Regions from separate parts of the Geodermatophilus sp. SYSU D00684 genome, predicted to be linked through region 3. Evidence: riboswitches for the same ligand, from Rfam matches in the RefSeq annotation. Region 3 holds a riboswitch; each other region holds the start of a gene.
What was found. Region 3 has a riboswitch for cyclic di-AMP ahead of ACI79L_RS12415 (transglycosylase family protein). Riboswitches for the same ligand answer to the same signal wherever they lie in the genome.
Positions count from the first base shown of each region.

Region 1 (4,268 bases), on a different contig from region 3:
GCATGGCCGCCGACATCTCGCTGATGCTCGCGACCATCGTGAAGTACATGGCCGTGACGACGACGCAGGCGAGCGCGAACCCGCCCCACCCGGCGCCGTCGATGCCGAGGTTCCAGCCGGAGAAGTCACCGCTGACGACGGCGGCCACGCCGAGGCCCCACAACCCCCAGACGCCGGCCGAGCGGGTGAGCCCGCGCTTGTCGAAGTAGCCGTCGTCGGCCTGGGCGTAGGTGACGCCGGAGGCGCCTCGGGTGGGACTGGTGGCCATCGGGTCTCCTCGGACCGGTGCGCGATGGCCGGGACGCTAGGGCGGGTGCGCGTCGTCCCCGTGGCGCCCGTGTTCCGATCACGGGTCGTTCCCGACCCGGTGTCCCGGCCGCCCCGCACGGGCGGCCGGGACGGCGGTTCAGGGGCAGGACTCCTCAAGCTTCACGACGCCGAGGTCGATCGTGCCCTCGGCCTCGCCGGTGACCCGCTGGCCGGCCGGGACGTTCTGCGTGCAGACCTTCCAGTTGGCGTCGAGCACCTGGTTGCGCCCGTAGAGCAGGTCGTGGGACAGGCTGAGGAAGACGCCGTTGGTCTGGATCAGGTCCTGGGCGTCCTGCAGGTTCATCCCGACCACCGACGGCATGGCGAAGTCGACCACCGGCGCGGCCGGCGTGGTCGGGGCCGCGGTGGTGCTCGGCGCGACCGCGGGCGGCGGGGCGCTGGAGACGGGCGGGACCGCCGGCTGGGGGCTGGGGGTCGCCGTCACGGTCTCGGTGACCGTGGTGGTGCTCGCGGCAGCGGTCGCCGGCTCGTCACCGCCACCGCCGAGCGCGGCACCGATGGTCCCCACGACGAGGACCAGCGCGAGGACGGCGAACCAGGGACGCAGGTAGACCGGCGTCTCCTTCCTCTCCGGAGGCGGGGGGAGGAAGCCGGGCAGCGGGCCCTGCGGTGGCTGCCACGGCTGGCCGGGCGGTGGTTGGGTCATGTGGGACACCCCGTCGTGCTGGAGGATCCCGCGGCGGCTCTGCTGTCGCGGGAGGAACCGCGGGAGCCTCACACGGCGGTGCAGGCTCCTCGGGGACTTCCGGGACGGCGTCGTCGCGGAACGGTCACGGGACGCCCCGGTCGCCCCGCGGGCACCCCCGGACACACCGCGGCCCCCGTCCCGGGTGGGGACGGGGGCCGCGGTCGGGAGTGCGGGTCAGTGGCCGCGACCGGCCTGACCCTTGCCGCCCTTCGCGTTCTTGGCCTGGAAGTCGCGGACGAACTGCTTGATCTTGGCCTGGTTCTGCGGCTTCTGGAGTTCCTGGACGACCTTGGCGGCGACGCCCGAGGCGATCAGCTTCCTCATCATGCCCATGGGGGGCTCCCTCCTCTCGACTGCTTGTTCCGGTGCCCCGACAACGGGCGACGCAACCGTCGCGATCCCGGGCCCTTCCCCCGATCCGGTCGTGGTGGGCCGCTGACGGGCTGTGCGGGCGCACCGCCGCGTCCTTTCTCGTGCGCCCCGGCGTGTCGCCGTCGGCGAGTCGGGGCGGCGCGCCGGGAACACGGGCACCTCCGCAGGTGACGAAGGCGATTCGCATCCGCGGCCCACGTCAAGTCGGCGTGTCGCTCCCGGGCGTGGCGCGGATGCGGTCCGGTTGAGCACAGCAACACCCCTCCCTACCGTCGTCGCGGTCCGGCCGGGGCCCTTCGCCACCTCCCGTGTGACACCCCGCCGGACACGCCGAACCAGGCGGCCGGCACCCAGCCGGCACCCGGGCCGGGGACCCACCTGAGCACTGGGGTGAAGCGCGCTCCGTCGCGCCGGGCGACTCCTCCGTCCGAACCCGTCAGCTAACCCGGTAGGCGGTCGCGGAGAACAGGAGAACCGTCGTCGATGACGACTGCACGCACGTCCACCGCCCGTCGCTCGTTCCGCGGCATCGCCGTCGCGGCCATCGCCGGAGCCGGCATCGCCCTCTCACCCCTCCCGGCGTCGGCCTCCACGGGCGGCGGGGGTACCGGGACGGTCGCCGCCGCGCCGGCGCCCGCCCCCAACGGCGCGGCCCAGACCGCCGTCGACACCGCCCTCGCGCAGGTCGGTGACCGCTACGTCTACGGCGCCACCGGTCCCGACAGCTTCGACTGCTCGGGCCTGACCAGTTACGCCTACAAGGCGGCGGGGGTCTCGATCCCGCGCACCTCGAAGGCCCAGTCGACGTTCGGCACCCCGGTGGCGAAGGCCGACCTCGAGCCGGGTGACCTGGTGTTCTTCTACAGCCCCGTGTCGCACGTGGGCATGTACATCGGCAACGGCCAGATGGTCCACTCCTCGACCGCCGGCAAGCCGGTGGCCGTGGTCGACCTCGACTCGATGCCCAGCTACTCGGGCGCCCGCCGCGTCGCCTGACGCAGGGAACGGTGTCCCCGGCCGGCTCGCCCGGCCGGGGACACCGCCCGCCGGTCCTACCCTCCCCCCGGTGACCTCCGCCGTCCCCGCCTGGCCGCGGCCGGCCGGCTCCGGACCGGTGGTGGCGGTGGGCAAGCTGGTCGCCGACCAGCTGCTCCCGCTGTCCGCGCCGCTGGTGGTCGGCGGTCAGCAGCGGGTCGAGCGGACGACGACGGCCGGCGGCGCCCCCGCCAACGTCACCGTCGGCGTGGCTCGTCTCGGTGCGCCGGCGCGGCTCGCGGGCTGGGCCGGCAAGGACCCGCTCGCCGACGGGCTGCTGGCGGGTCTCGCGGCGCGCGGCGTCGAGCTGGCGGTGGTCCGCCGCGGCCGCACGCCGCTGGCGACGGTGCTCGTGCACCCCGACGGCGAGCGCACGGTGCTGACCGACCGCGGCGAGGGCGGGCTGGAGCCGGCCGACGTCCGTCCGGAGTGGTTCGCCGGCGCGGCCGTCGTCCACCTCGACGGCTACGACCTGCTGCGCTTCCCCGACGCGGTGCGGGCCGCGGCCGACACGGCGCACGACCTCGGGGTGCCGGTGAGCGCGGACGTCGCCGCGGCCGCCCGGATCTCGGCTCACGGCGAGGGCGCCTACGTCGACCTGCTCACCGGGCTGCGTCCGGACGTGCTCTGCTGCAACGCCGCCGAGGCCACGGTCCTGGGTCTGGACGGCGACCTCCCCGCCTGGGCGCCACCGCTGGTGCTGGTCCACGCCGGTGCTCGTCCGACGCGGGTCGTCACGGCGGAGGGCACAGTGGAGGTCCCGGTGGAGCCGCTGCCGGCGGGCGGACCGCGCGATACGACCGGTTGCGGGGATGCGTTCGCGGCCGGGCTGCTGACCGGCTGGCGCGCAGGTGTACCCGTGCTGGACGCCGTCTTGACCGGTCACGCGGCGGCCGCCGTGGTGGCCGGGGTCGTCGGCGGCCAGCCGCCGCTCCCTCCACCGTCGACGAGCTTTTGACCTGCGCATTCACCTGGCGTCAGGCTGTTCGTTCGGCTAGACTTCGTACATGTGTTCGAGTGAACAGGGCGGCGGTGACGTCCTCAACGACGTCGCCGCGCTGGTCGCCGAGCGCAACCGGATCGACGCCCGGCTGGCCCGCGCGGTCCGCGCCGCGGAGCTGTCCCAGGCGCCCGAGCGGGACGGGCAGAGGTCGATGACCTCCTGGCTGCGCGGGCACTGCCGGCTCTCGACGGCAGAGGCCGCGCGACTGGTGCGCAACGGCCGGGCACTGGAGCACTTGCCGGCGCTGGCCGAGGCCCACGAGGCGGGTCTGGTGTCCGCCGAGCAGGTCGCGGTGGCCGCCCGCGCCGTGACCCCCGAGCGGCTGGCCTCAGCTCTCGAGCAGGGCGTGGACCTGCCGGTGATCGACGCGGTGCTCACCGGCGTGGCGGTCGAGCGGGAGCACGCCGACCTCGTCCAGGTGGTGCAGCACTACGTCAACGACCTCGACCCCGACGGGCCGGAACCCGACCCCACCGAGGGCCGTTCACTGACATTGTCCCGGCACGCCGACGGCAGCCTGTCCCTCCGCGGGCACCTCGACGCGGTCGGCGGGGAGAAGCTGCAGACCGCACTCGAAGCCCACGTGCAGGCCGACCGGCCCGCCGGGGACGAGCGCACCCGCGCCCAGCGCCTCGGCGACGCCCTCGTCCAGGTGGCCGACAATGCGCTGGCGTCCGGGTCGCTGCCGCAGCTGCGCGGGCACAAGCCGCAGATCGCCGTCGTGATCGACGTCGAGGACCTGGTCGACCCGCACGGGAGCCCGAACGCCGGGCGGATGGAGTTCGGCGCGACCATCTCCGCCGCGAGAGCCCGGTGGCTGGCCTGCGACGGCGCGGTGTC
Region 1 is NZ_JBJGZI010000016.1:1,332-5,599, forward strand. Features, by position in the region: gene ACI79L_RS13080 (amino acid permease) at 1-268, opposite strand, end outside; gene ACI79L_RS13085 (hypothetical protein) at 407-976, opposite strand; gene ACI79L_RS13090 (hypothetical protein) at 1,193-1,351, opposite strand; cyclic di-AMP (ydaO/yuaA leader) riboswitch at 1,728-1,861, shown strand; gene ACI79L_RS13095 (C40 family peptidase) at 1,874-2,386, shown strand; gene ACI79L_RS13100 (carbohydrate kinase family protein) at 2,457-3,383, shown strand; gene ACI79L_RS13105 (DUF222 domain-containing protein) at 3,433-4,268, shown strand, end outside.
Region 1: another riboswitch for cyclic di-AMP. It lies ahead of ACI79L_RS13095 (C40 family peptidase); the one in region 3 lies ahead of ACI79L_RS12415 (transglycosylase family protein).

Region 2 (4,268 bases), on a different contig from region 3:
GTCGGCGCGGGTGCTGGCCGGCACCGCCCCGCGCGGCGCGGGCGCCGAGGACGAGCGGCTCGCGGCGGGCCTCCTGACCAGCGCCAAGGACCGCGACGAGCACGCCCTCGCCGTCGACTCGCTCGTCCGCGCGCTCGACCCGTTCTGCACCGCGCTGTCGGTGCCGGAGCAGCCCTCGCTGCTGACGCTGCCCAACGTGCGGCACCTGGCCACCGACGTCGTCGGCACCCAGCGCCGCTCGGGCGCCCGCGGCCGCGCCGGGCTGCTGGAGCTGGTCGACGCCGTGCACCCGACCGCCGCCGTCTGCGGCACCCCGCCCGAGGCCGCCGCCGCGGTCATCGCCGAGCTGGAGGGCATGGGCCGCGGGCGCTACGCCGGGCCGGTGGGCTGGCTCGACGCCCGCGGGGACGGCGAGTTCGGGCTGGCCCTGCGCTGCGCGCAGCTGGTCGACGACGACCCGCGGTCGGCCCGGCTGTTCGCCGGCTGCGGCATCGTCGCCGCCTCCGACCCGGCGGCCGAGCTCGCCGAGACGCAGTCGAAGTTCGCCGCCTTCCAGGCCGCGCTGGAGGGCTGAGGCGGCCGGTCCCGGCCGGCGCCGTCGTCCCCCTGCGCTCCGGAGACGGCGAGGGCCCCGGCCGCGGTGCGCGGTCGGGGCCCTCGTCGGGTGCGCGGGAGGTCAGCCCACGTAGTTCACGTGCACGTGGTCCATGTGGTTCGCGGTCGCACCGCCGCGGTCCTCCATCGCCTTCCAGGCGGCGTCGGGCGAGGTCAGGATGCGCTGCTGCCAGATGACGTACTCGACGCCCAGCTCGTCCCAGTGGTCGACGTGGTACTGGGCGATCGCGTCGCCGAGGGCGGCGTCGGACATGACCATGTAGTCCAGCGCCTTGCCGGAGGGGTGGCCGTCCGGGTCGACCGCGCTGGCCCGCGTGCCGCCGAGGGTGATGTCCGCGGCGCCCGGGACGTTGCTGACGACGGCGTTCGCCGCCGCCTGCACGGCCTCGTGGATCGCGCCGGCGGTGTTGGTGATCTCGGCGACGACCGCGGCCTGCGCGACCTGCGGAGCGGCCTCGGCGATCGGCGGGGTGGCGGCGGGCGCCGCCTCACCGGCGGCGACCGGGGCCGGGGCGGCCTCGGCGGCGGGAGCCGGGGCGGCCTCGGCGGCGGGGGCCGGGGCGGCCTCGGCAGCGGGAGCCGGGGCGGCCTCGGCGGCGGGAGCCGGGGCGGCCTCGGCGGCGGGGGCCGGGGCGGCCTCGGCGGCGGGGGCCGGAGCGGCCTCGGCGGCGGGGGCCGGGGCGGCGGTCGAGCCGCTGAGCGCCAGCACCTGACCGGGGAAGATCAGGTTCGGGTTGGCGCCGATGACGTCGACGTTGCGCTCGTAGAGCTCCCGCCAGCTCTGGCCGTGTGCGGCGGCGATCTTCGCCACCGTGTCCCGCCAGCGGACGGTGTACTCCTCGGTGGTGACCTCGGCCTGCTCGGCCGGGGCGGCCTGCTCGGCGGCCGGCTGCTCGGCCGGGGCGGCCGGGGCCTCGGCGGCGGGGGCGGCCTGCTCGGCGGGCGCGGCCGGCGCCTCGGCGGCGGCGGCGGTGGTGCCGTCGGTCAGGTACTTGCCGCAGCTCGGCCAGGCGCCGACGCCCTGGCCGGCCAGGACCGCCTCGGCGATCTGGACCTGCTGGGCCGGGGTGGCGAGGTCGGCACGCGGGGCGAGGCCGGTGCCCCCGAAGGCGGCCCAGGTGGACTGGCTGAACTGCAGGCCGCCGTAGTAGCCGTTGCCGGTGTTGATGCTCCAGTTGCCACTGGACTCGCACTGGGCGACGCCGGTCCAGTCGTGGGTGGTGGAGGCGGAGGCCGGCGAGCTCAGGACGCCCAGACCGACGGCGGCGGCGCCGGCGGCGACAGGGGCCTTGGCGATGACCTTCTTGGTGCGGACGTAGCGGGGTGCGCGGTGCTTGGGCATGGTGATGATCTCCCGATCACCGCCGGCGAGGTGAGCTGTCGGGTTCGGGCGATCGGTGCCCGGCCGCGGTCCGCGGCTTCACCCCGAGGCGCGCTCCGACAGGCCCCCGTAGGCCGTCGCGCGCCGGAAGAGTGGGTCCCCCACCCCTGCCCTGGGAGTTGTCGTGGGCGACCGGTGGGCAGGGTTTGGCGGACCGGCGCCACGCTCTGTGTTCGCTGAGCGCAGCCAAAACGTTACGTGTCGTCATGTCGACTGTCGTCGTGACGGCGGTCACACAAGGGTTCGGCTGGGGCCCGTGGGGTACGGCGTGACGTCGGCGTGACTCCCGCGCGGGTAACGGAACGCGCTGCTCGCCGCGCGCGATCCGGCTCCGCGGCAGTCCTCGTGCCCCCGCCGCGACCGCCCCCGGCCCCCGTGACGAAGGCCACCGGTGACGGGCCCCGATCCGGGCCTCCACTCCCCGCCGGGACCGCGCCGCGAGGCCCCCATGGGGTGCCCGGACCTCCCTGGGGTCCCCCGCACGGACGTGCGACTCGAGGTGATCGGCATCCCGGTGAGCGGACGTCGACGTCGCCAGGGCCTTCTCCGTCGAGCAGGTCGGTTTCGGGCTCGACCACGACGTCATCGGGACGAGCCGGGCTCGACCCGGGGCCCGCAACTCGTCGTCGAGGACGTCGACGCCGTCCGCCGGGAGCCGGCCGGGCGCGGGGTCGACGTCACCGAGGTCCAGCAACTGGGCCTCGAGGGCGCCCCGCCCCCGGCTCGCGGTTCGCGTTCTCCAGCGACCCCGACGGCAACGGCTGGTCGTTGCAGGAGATCCGGCGCTCCTGAGGCCGGTCAGGCCAGGGCGCGGCCCGCGGCCTCCCGCAGGGCGACGGCCAGATCGGCCTCCGCGCGCTGGTCGGTGCGGGCGACGACCACCCGCGGCCCGCCGCACGCGAGCGCGACGGTGAGCTCCTCCGGCGTGGCCACCGCCGTCGCCGCCCAGCCCAGGGACGCCGCGACGGCGACCAGGTCCCGCCCGTGCGGCGTGCCGAACACCCGCCGGTAGTCGCGGGCGTACGCCGGCCGCCCCGGCTCCAGCTGGGCGAAGATCCCGCCGCCGTCGTTGTCGGGCACCACCACGGTGAGGTCCGGGCGCGGCTCGCCCTCGCCGGTGAGCAGCCCCTGCAGGTCGTGCAGGAACGTGAGGTCGCCCATGAGCGCCACCGCGGGCCCGCCGTGCGCCAGGGCGGCCCCGACGGCGGTGGACACCGTGCCGTCGATCCCGGCGACGCCGCGGTTGGCGAGCACGGCGAGGTCGCCGCGCGGCACGGCCAGCCGGTCGACGTCGCGCACCGGCGTCGAGGAGCCGAGCACCAGCAGGGCCCCGGACGGCAGCGCGGCGACGACGTCGCGGGCCAGCCGGGCGGCGGTCAGCCCGGGCGCGGTGTCCAGGGCGGCGTCGACGGTCGCGCCCACCCGGTCCGCGGCCGCGCGCCAGGCGGCGGCCCAGGCCGGGTCGGAGGGCGGACCGGCCGGCGGGGCGGCGCGGGTGACCAGCGCCGCCGACCGGCCGGCGTCGGGCCAGCGCGGCCCGGCGACCACGGTCTCCACGCGCACCCGCGGGTCGGCCAGCAGCGCCGCCACCGGCCGGGACAGCGTCGGCCGGCCGACGACGACCACGCGCTCGGGCCGGTGCGCGTCCAGCCAGCCGGGCACGCCGAGCAGCAGCGCCCCACCGCGCACCGCGCCGTCGGTCCACGCCCCGCCGCTCGGCTCGGCGACCACCGGCCAGCCGGCCGCGGCGGCGCCGGCCGCCCACGCCCGGCCGACGGCGTCCGGCCCGTCCCCGGCGACGACGAGCGTGCGCGGGCCGTCCGGGACCGGCGCGGCCGCGACCGGCGCGGGCTCCCCGGCGGTCCACGGCGCGCCGCCGTCCCGGCCGGCCCACGGGCCCGCGAGCGGGCCGGGCTCCTCCTCCGGCAGCAGCGGGTCGCGGAACGGCAGGTCCAGCTGCACCGGGCCGGGGTCGCCGGACAGGACGCCGGTGGCCGCGAGCAGCGCCCGGGACACCACCGACCGCCAGTAGCGGTTCTGCGCGGCCTCGCGGCCGGCCTCGGGCACGCCGACGTCGGCCGCCCAGCGCACCGCGCCGCCGTAGAGGCCGGGCTGCTCGATGGTCTGGTTGGCGCCGGTGCCCCGCAGCTCCGGCGGCCGGTCGGCGGTCAGCGCCAGCAGCGGCACGCCGCTGACGTCGGCCTCGAGGACGGCGGCGTGCAGGTGCGCGGTCGCCGTCCCGGAGGTGGTGAGCACCGGCACCGGCCGGCCG
Region 2 is NZ_JBJGZI010000024.1:74,382-78,649, forward strand. Features, by position in the region: gene ACI79L_RS17650 (isochorismate synthase) at 1-574, shown strand, start outside; gene ACI79L_RS17655 (transglycosylase family protein) at 677-1,957, opposite strand; cyclic di-AMP (ydaO/yuaA leader) riboswitch at 1,962-2,131, opposite strand; gene menD (2-succinyl-5-enolpyruvyl-6-hydroxy-3-cyclohexene-1-carboxylic-acid synthase) at 2,795-4,268, opposite strand, start outside.
Region 2: another riboswitch for cyclic di-AMP. It lies ahead of ACI79L_RS17655 (transglycosylase family protein); the one in region 3 lies ahead of ACI79L_RS12415 (transglycosylase family protein).

Region 3 (4,268 bases):
CCCAGCCGTGCTCGGCGAACTCGTTCTTGCGGCCCTCGGCCGTCGCGCGGCCGATGTCCGGGTCGGTGTGGCTGGTGAAGAACTGCCACGGCGTCGAGGCGCCCCACTCCTCGCCCATGAACAGCATCGGCGTGAACGGGCCGGTGAGCACCAGGGTCGCGCCGACGGCGAGCAGGCCGGGGGACAGCGTCGCCGAGACGCGGTCCCCGATGGCGCGGTTGCCGACCTGGTCGTGGTCCTGCAGGTAGCCGAGGAACTTCCAGCCGGGCAGCCGCGCGGTGTCCACCGGCCGGCCGTGGGAGCGGCGGCGGAAGCTCGACCACGTGCCGTCGTGGAAGAAGGCGCCGGTGAGGGTCTTGGCCAGCCCCGCGAGGCCGGCCTCGGCGAAGTCGCCGTAGTAGCCCTGGCCCTCGCCGGTGAGCGTCGCGTGCAGCGCGTGGTGGAAGTCGTCGCTCCACTGGGCGTGGATGCCGGTGCCGCCGGCCACCCGCGGGGTGACCATCCGGGGGTCGTTCAGGTCGCTCTCGGCGATGAGCGTGAGCGGCCGGCCGACCGCGACCGAGAGCCGGTCGACCTCCTGCGCCATCTCCTCGAGCACGTGGGTGGCGCGCTCGTCGACCAGCGCGTGGACGGCGTCCAGCCGCAGCCCGTCGACGTGCATGTCGCGCAGCCACATCAGGGCGTTGTCCAGGATGTACCGGCGCACCTCGTCGGAGTCCGGCCCGGACAGGTTGACCGACTCGCCCCAGGTGTTCGCGCCGCCCTCGCTGAAGACCGGCATGAACAGCGGCAGGTAGTTCCCCGACGGGCCGAGGTGGTTGTAGACGACGTCCTGGATGACGCCGATCCCGCGCTGGTGGCAGGCGTCGACGAAGCGCTGGTAGGCCGCAGGGCCGCCGTAGCTCTCCTGCACCGTGTACCAGAGGACGCCGTCGTAGCCCCAGTTGTGGGTGCCGTCGAAGCCGTTGACCGGCAGCAGCTCGACGAAGTCGACGCCGAGGTCGGCGAGGTGGCCCAGCCGGTCGATGGCCGAGTCGAGGGTGCCCTCGGGGGTGAACGTGCCGACGTGCAGCTCGTAGACGACGCCGCCGGCCAGCGGGCGCCCGGTCCAGGCGCTGTCGCCCCACGCGTACGCCGACGGGTCGAACCGGCGGGACAGCCCGTGCACGCCGTCGGGCTGGCGGCGCGAGCGCGGGTCGGGGCGGGGCGTGTCGTCGTCGCCGAGCAGGTAGCCGTAGTCGGACTCCGGGCCGGCCTCGGCCTCGGCCCGCCACCAGCCGTCGTCGTCGCGGCGCATGTCGTGCACCGTGCCGTCGACCTGCAGGCGCACGCGCTCGGGCACGGGCGCCCAGACGGCGAACTCGACGGGTGCGGACATGCGGGGGCCTCCCAGCGGTAGTGCGGCTGACCGGTCCCTCTTGCCCGCTGCGGGCGCGGTCAACCGCGAGCGGCGGCCGGGGGAGCGGGTCCCCCGGCCACCGCCACGGGTCACGGCAGCTGCAGCTCCTGCCCGACGTAGATCTTGTTCGGGTCGCCGACCGTCCCGCTGTTGGCCGACCAGAGGGCCTTCCAGCCGCCCTCGACGCCCTGGGCTCGGGCGATCTTGCCCAGCGTGTCGCCGGACCGGACGGTGTACGAGCCGCCGGAGGCACCGGCGGCGGACTCGCCGGCGCGGGCGGCCGGGGCGGGCTCGGCCGGGGCGGGCGCGGCGGCGGGCGCGGCGGCCGGCGAGCCGGCCTCCGGGGCGTCCGGGTTCAGGCCCTTGCCGCAGGTGGGCCAGGCACCCGGGCCCTGGACGTCGAGCGTGCGCTCGGCGACGGCGATCTGCTGCGCCTTGGTGGCCAGGTCGGCGCGGGCGGCGTACTCGGTGCCGCCGAAGGCCGCCCAGGTGGACTGGCTGAACTGCAGGCCGCCGTAGTAGCCGTTGCCGGTGTTGATGCTCCAGTTGCCGCTGGACTCGCACTGGGCGACGGCGTCCCAGTCGTTCGGGGAGGCGGCCGAGGCCGGGCCGGCGGCGACGCCGATCGCGGCCGCGGCCACGCCGGTCGTCACGAGGGCACGGCGGAGCAGGGACGTGGACGTGCGCATGGGGGATCTCCGATCCGCCGCCTGCGAGGTGAGCTGTCGGGTTCGGAGCGATCGGTGCCCCGGCCGCGCAGAGCGCGGCTTCACCCCGAGGCGCTGCGTCCGGTCCCCCCGTGACCGCGGTGCAGGCGCCGAAGTGGGTCCCCCACCCCCGTCCTGGCTGTGCAGGAGGAACGGAGCCCGGCGGACGGGGTTCGGCGGACCGGCTCCGGCACGCGGCAGTCATTGGCCCGCGTGCGGGAGCAAACGTAACGGCCGCATCACGAGACGGCACACCCGCCCCACTCGTCACGGCGTGTCGCCCGGCGTCCCCGCGGCGGCGCGCGCCCGGCGGCCGGGGGGTGGTGCAGGACTCGGCGGCGCCGGCCGGCGCCGCCGTGACCTCCGTCTCATTCCCGGACGAGCAGGGCCACCGGCAGCCGGGCCAGCAGCTCGCCGACGGGCGCGCCGCCGGCGTCGGAGACGACCCGCGTGCCGGTGAGCACGTCGCGCCAGGCGCCGGTCGGCAGCGTCAGCGCGGTGTCGCCCCAGCCGGTGGCGGCCAGCGCGACCGGCAGCCGGGTCGCCACGGTCACCGCGCCGCCCTGCTCCCCGGACCCACGGTCGAAGGCGACGACGTGCTGCGCGGCCGACCCGGTGGCGGCCACCGGGGTGTAGCCGGTGAACAGCCCGGGCTCGTCCCGCCGCAGCCGCAGCGCCCGCGAGACGACGAGCAGCTTGGCCGCGCCGGTCTCGTCGACCTCGGGCACCTCCCCGCCGTCGAGCCGGGCCAGCAGCGCGCGCCGCTCGTCGTAGTCGACCGGGCGGCGGTTGTCGGGGTCGACGAGCGAGTGGTCCCACAGTTCGGTGCCCTGGTAGACGTCCGGGACGCCGGGCATCGTCAGCTGCAGCAGCTTCTGCGCCAGCCCGTTGGACCGGCCGGCCGGGGCGATCCGCGCGACGAACGCCTCGATCTCGCGGTTCGTGGCCTCGTCGTCGAAGGCGGCGTCGACCATCGCGTGCAGCTGCGCCTCGAACGCCTCGTCGACGTCGGTCCACGTGGTCGACTGCCCGGCCTCGCGGGCGGCCTTCTCGGCGTAGGCGTGCGCCCGCTCGCGGGACAGCGGCCAGGCGCCGACCAGGTTCTGCCACACCAGGTGCGCCAGCGGCCGGTCGGGCAGCGGGTGGCGGGACAGCCACCCGCGGACCAGGTCCGCCCACTCGGTCGGCACCTCGGCGAGAACGGCCAGGCGGGCCCGGGTGTCCTCGCTGCGCTTGGTGTCGTGCGTGGTGAGCGTCGTCATCGACTCCGGCTTGCGCTCCAGCCGCCGCGCCTGCGCCTCGTGGAACTCCTCCGGGGTGCTGCCGAAGCGGGCGGGGTCGCCGCCGACCTCGTTGAGCACCGCGAACCGCGCCCACCGGTAGTAGGCGCTGTCCTCGACGCCCTTGGCCATCACCGGGCCGCTGGTCTGCTCGAACCGGGTGGCCGCCTCGGTGCCGGCCTGCGCCAGCACCGGGTGCAGGGCGTCCACCGCGGCGACCAGGTCGGGGCGGCGGTCGCGGACGTCGCCCACGGCGGCGTCGAGGTGCTCGCGGCCGTCGGGCAGGTAGGTGCGGTAGACGGAGAACGAGGCCAGCAGCTCGGCCAGCGCCTCCTTCTCCGTCTCGACGTCGACGCCCGGCAGCTCGCCGATCACCCGCACCAGGCGGGCGACCTCGGAGCCGAGGATGCCGTCGGTGACCTCGCGCTTGCAGGCGTGCACCAGCTGCCCGTAGTCGACCGCCCGGCCGGACAGCTCGGTGTCCAGCGCGGTCAGCGCCGCCTCGCCGGCCGGGTCGACCAGGACGTCGTCGACCTCGGCCAGCGCGTCGTAGCCGGTGGTGCCGGCCGCCCGCCAGCTCTCCGGCAGGTCCTCGCCGGGCTCGAGGATCTTCTCGACCACCGTCCACCGGCCGCCCGACGCCTCGGCCAGCCGGTCCAGGTAGCCCTTCGGGTCGGCCAGGCCGTCGGGGTGGTCGATCCGCAGCCCGTCGACGGCGCCCTGCCCGACCAGCCGCAGCACCAGCTCGTGGGTGGCGCGGAAGACCTCCGGGTCCTCCACCCGCAGCCCGGCGAGGGTGTTGATGGCGAAGAACCGCCGGTAGTTGAGGTCGGCGTCCGCGCGCCGCCAGTCGACCAGCTCGTAGTGCTGCCGGTCGTGCAC
Region 3 is NZ_JBJGZI010000014.1:125,792-130,059, forward strand. Features, by position in the region: gene treZ (malto-oligosyltrehalose trehalohydrolase) at 1-1,378, opposite strand, end outside; gene ACI79L_RS12415 (transglycosylase family protein) at 1,489-2,088, opposite strand; cyclic di-AMP (ydaO/yuaA leader) riboswitch at 2,092-2,226, opposite strand; gene treY (malto-oligosyltrehalose synthase) at 2,475-4,268, opposite strand, start outside.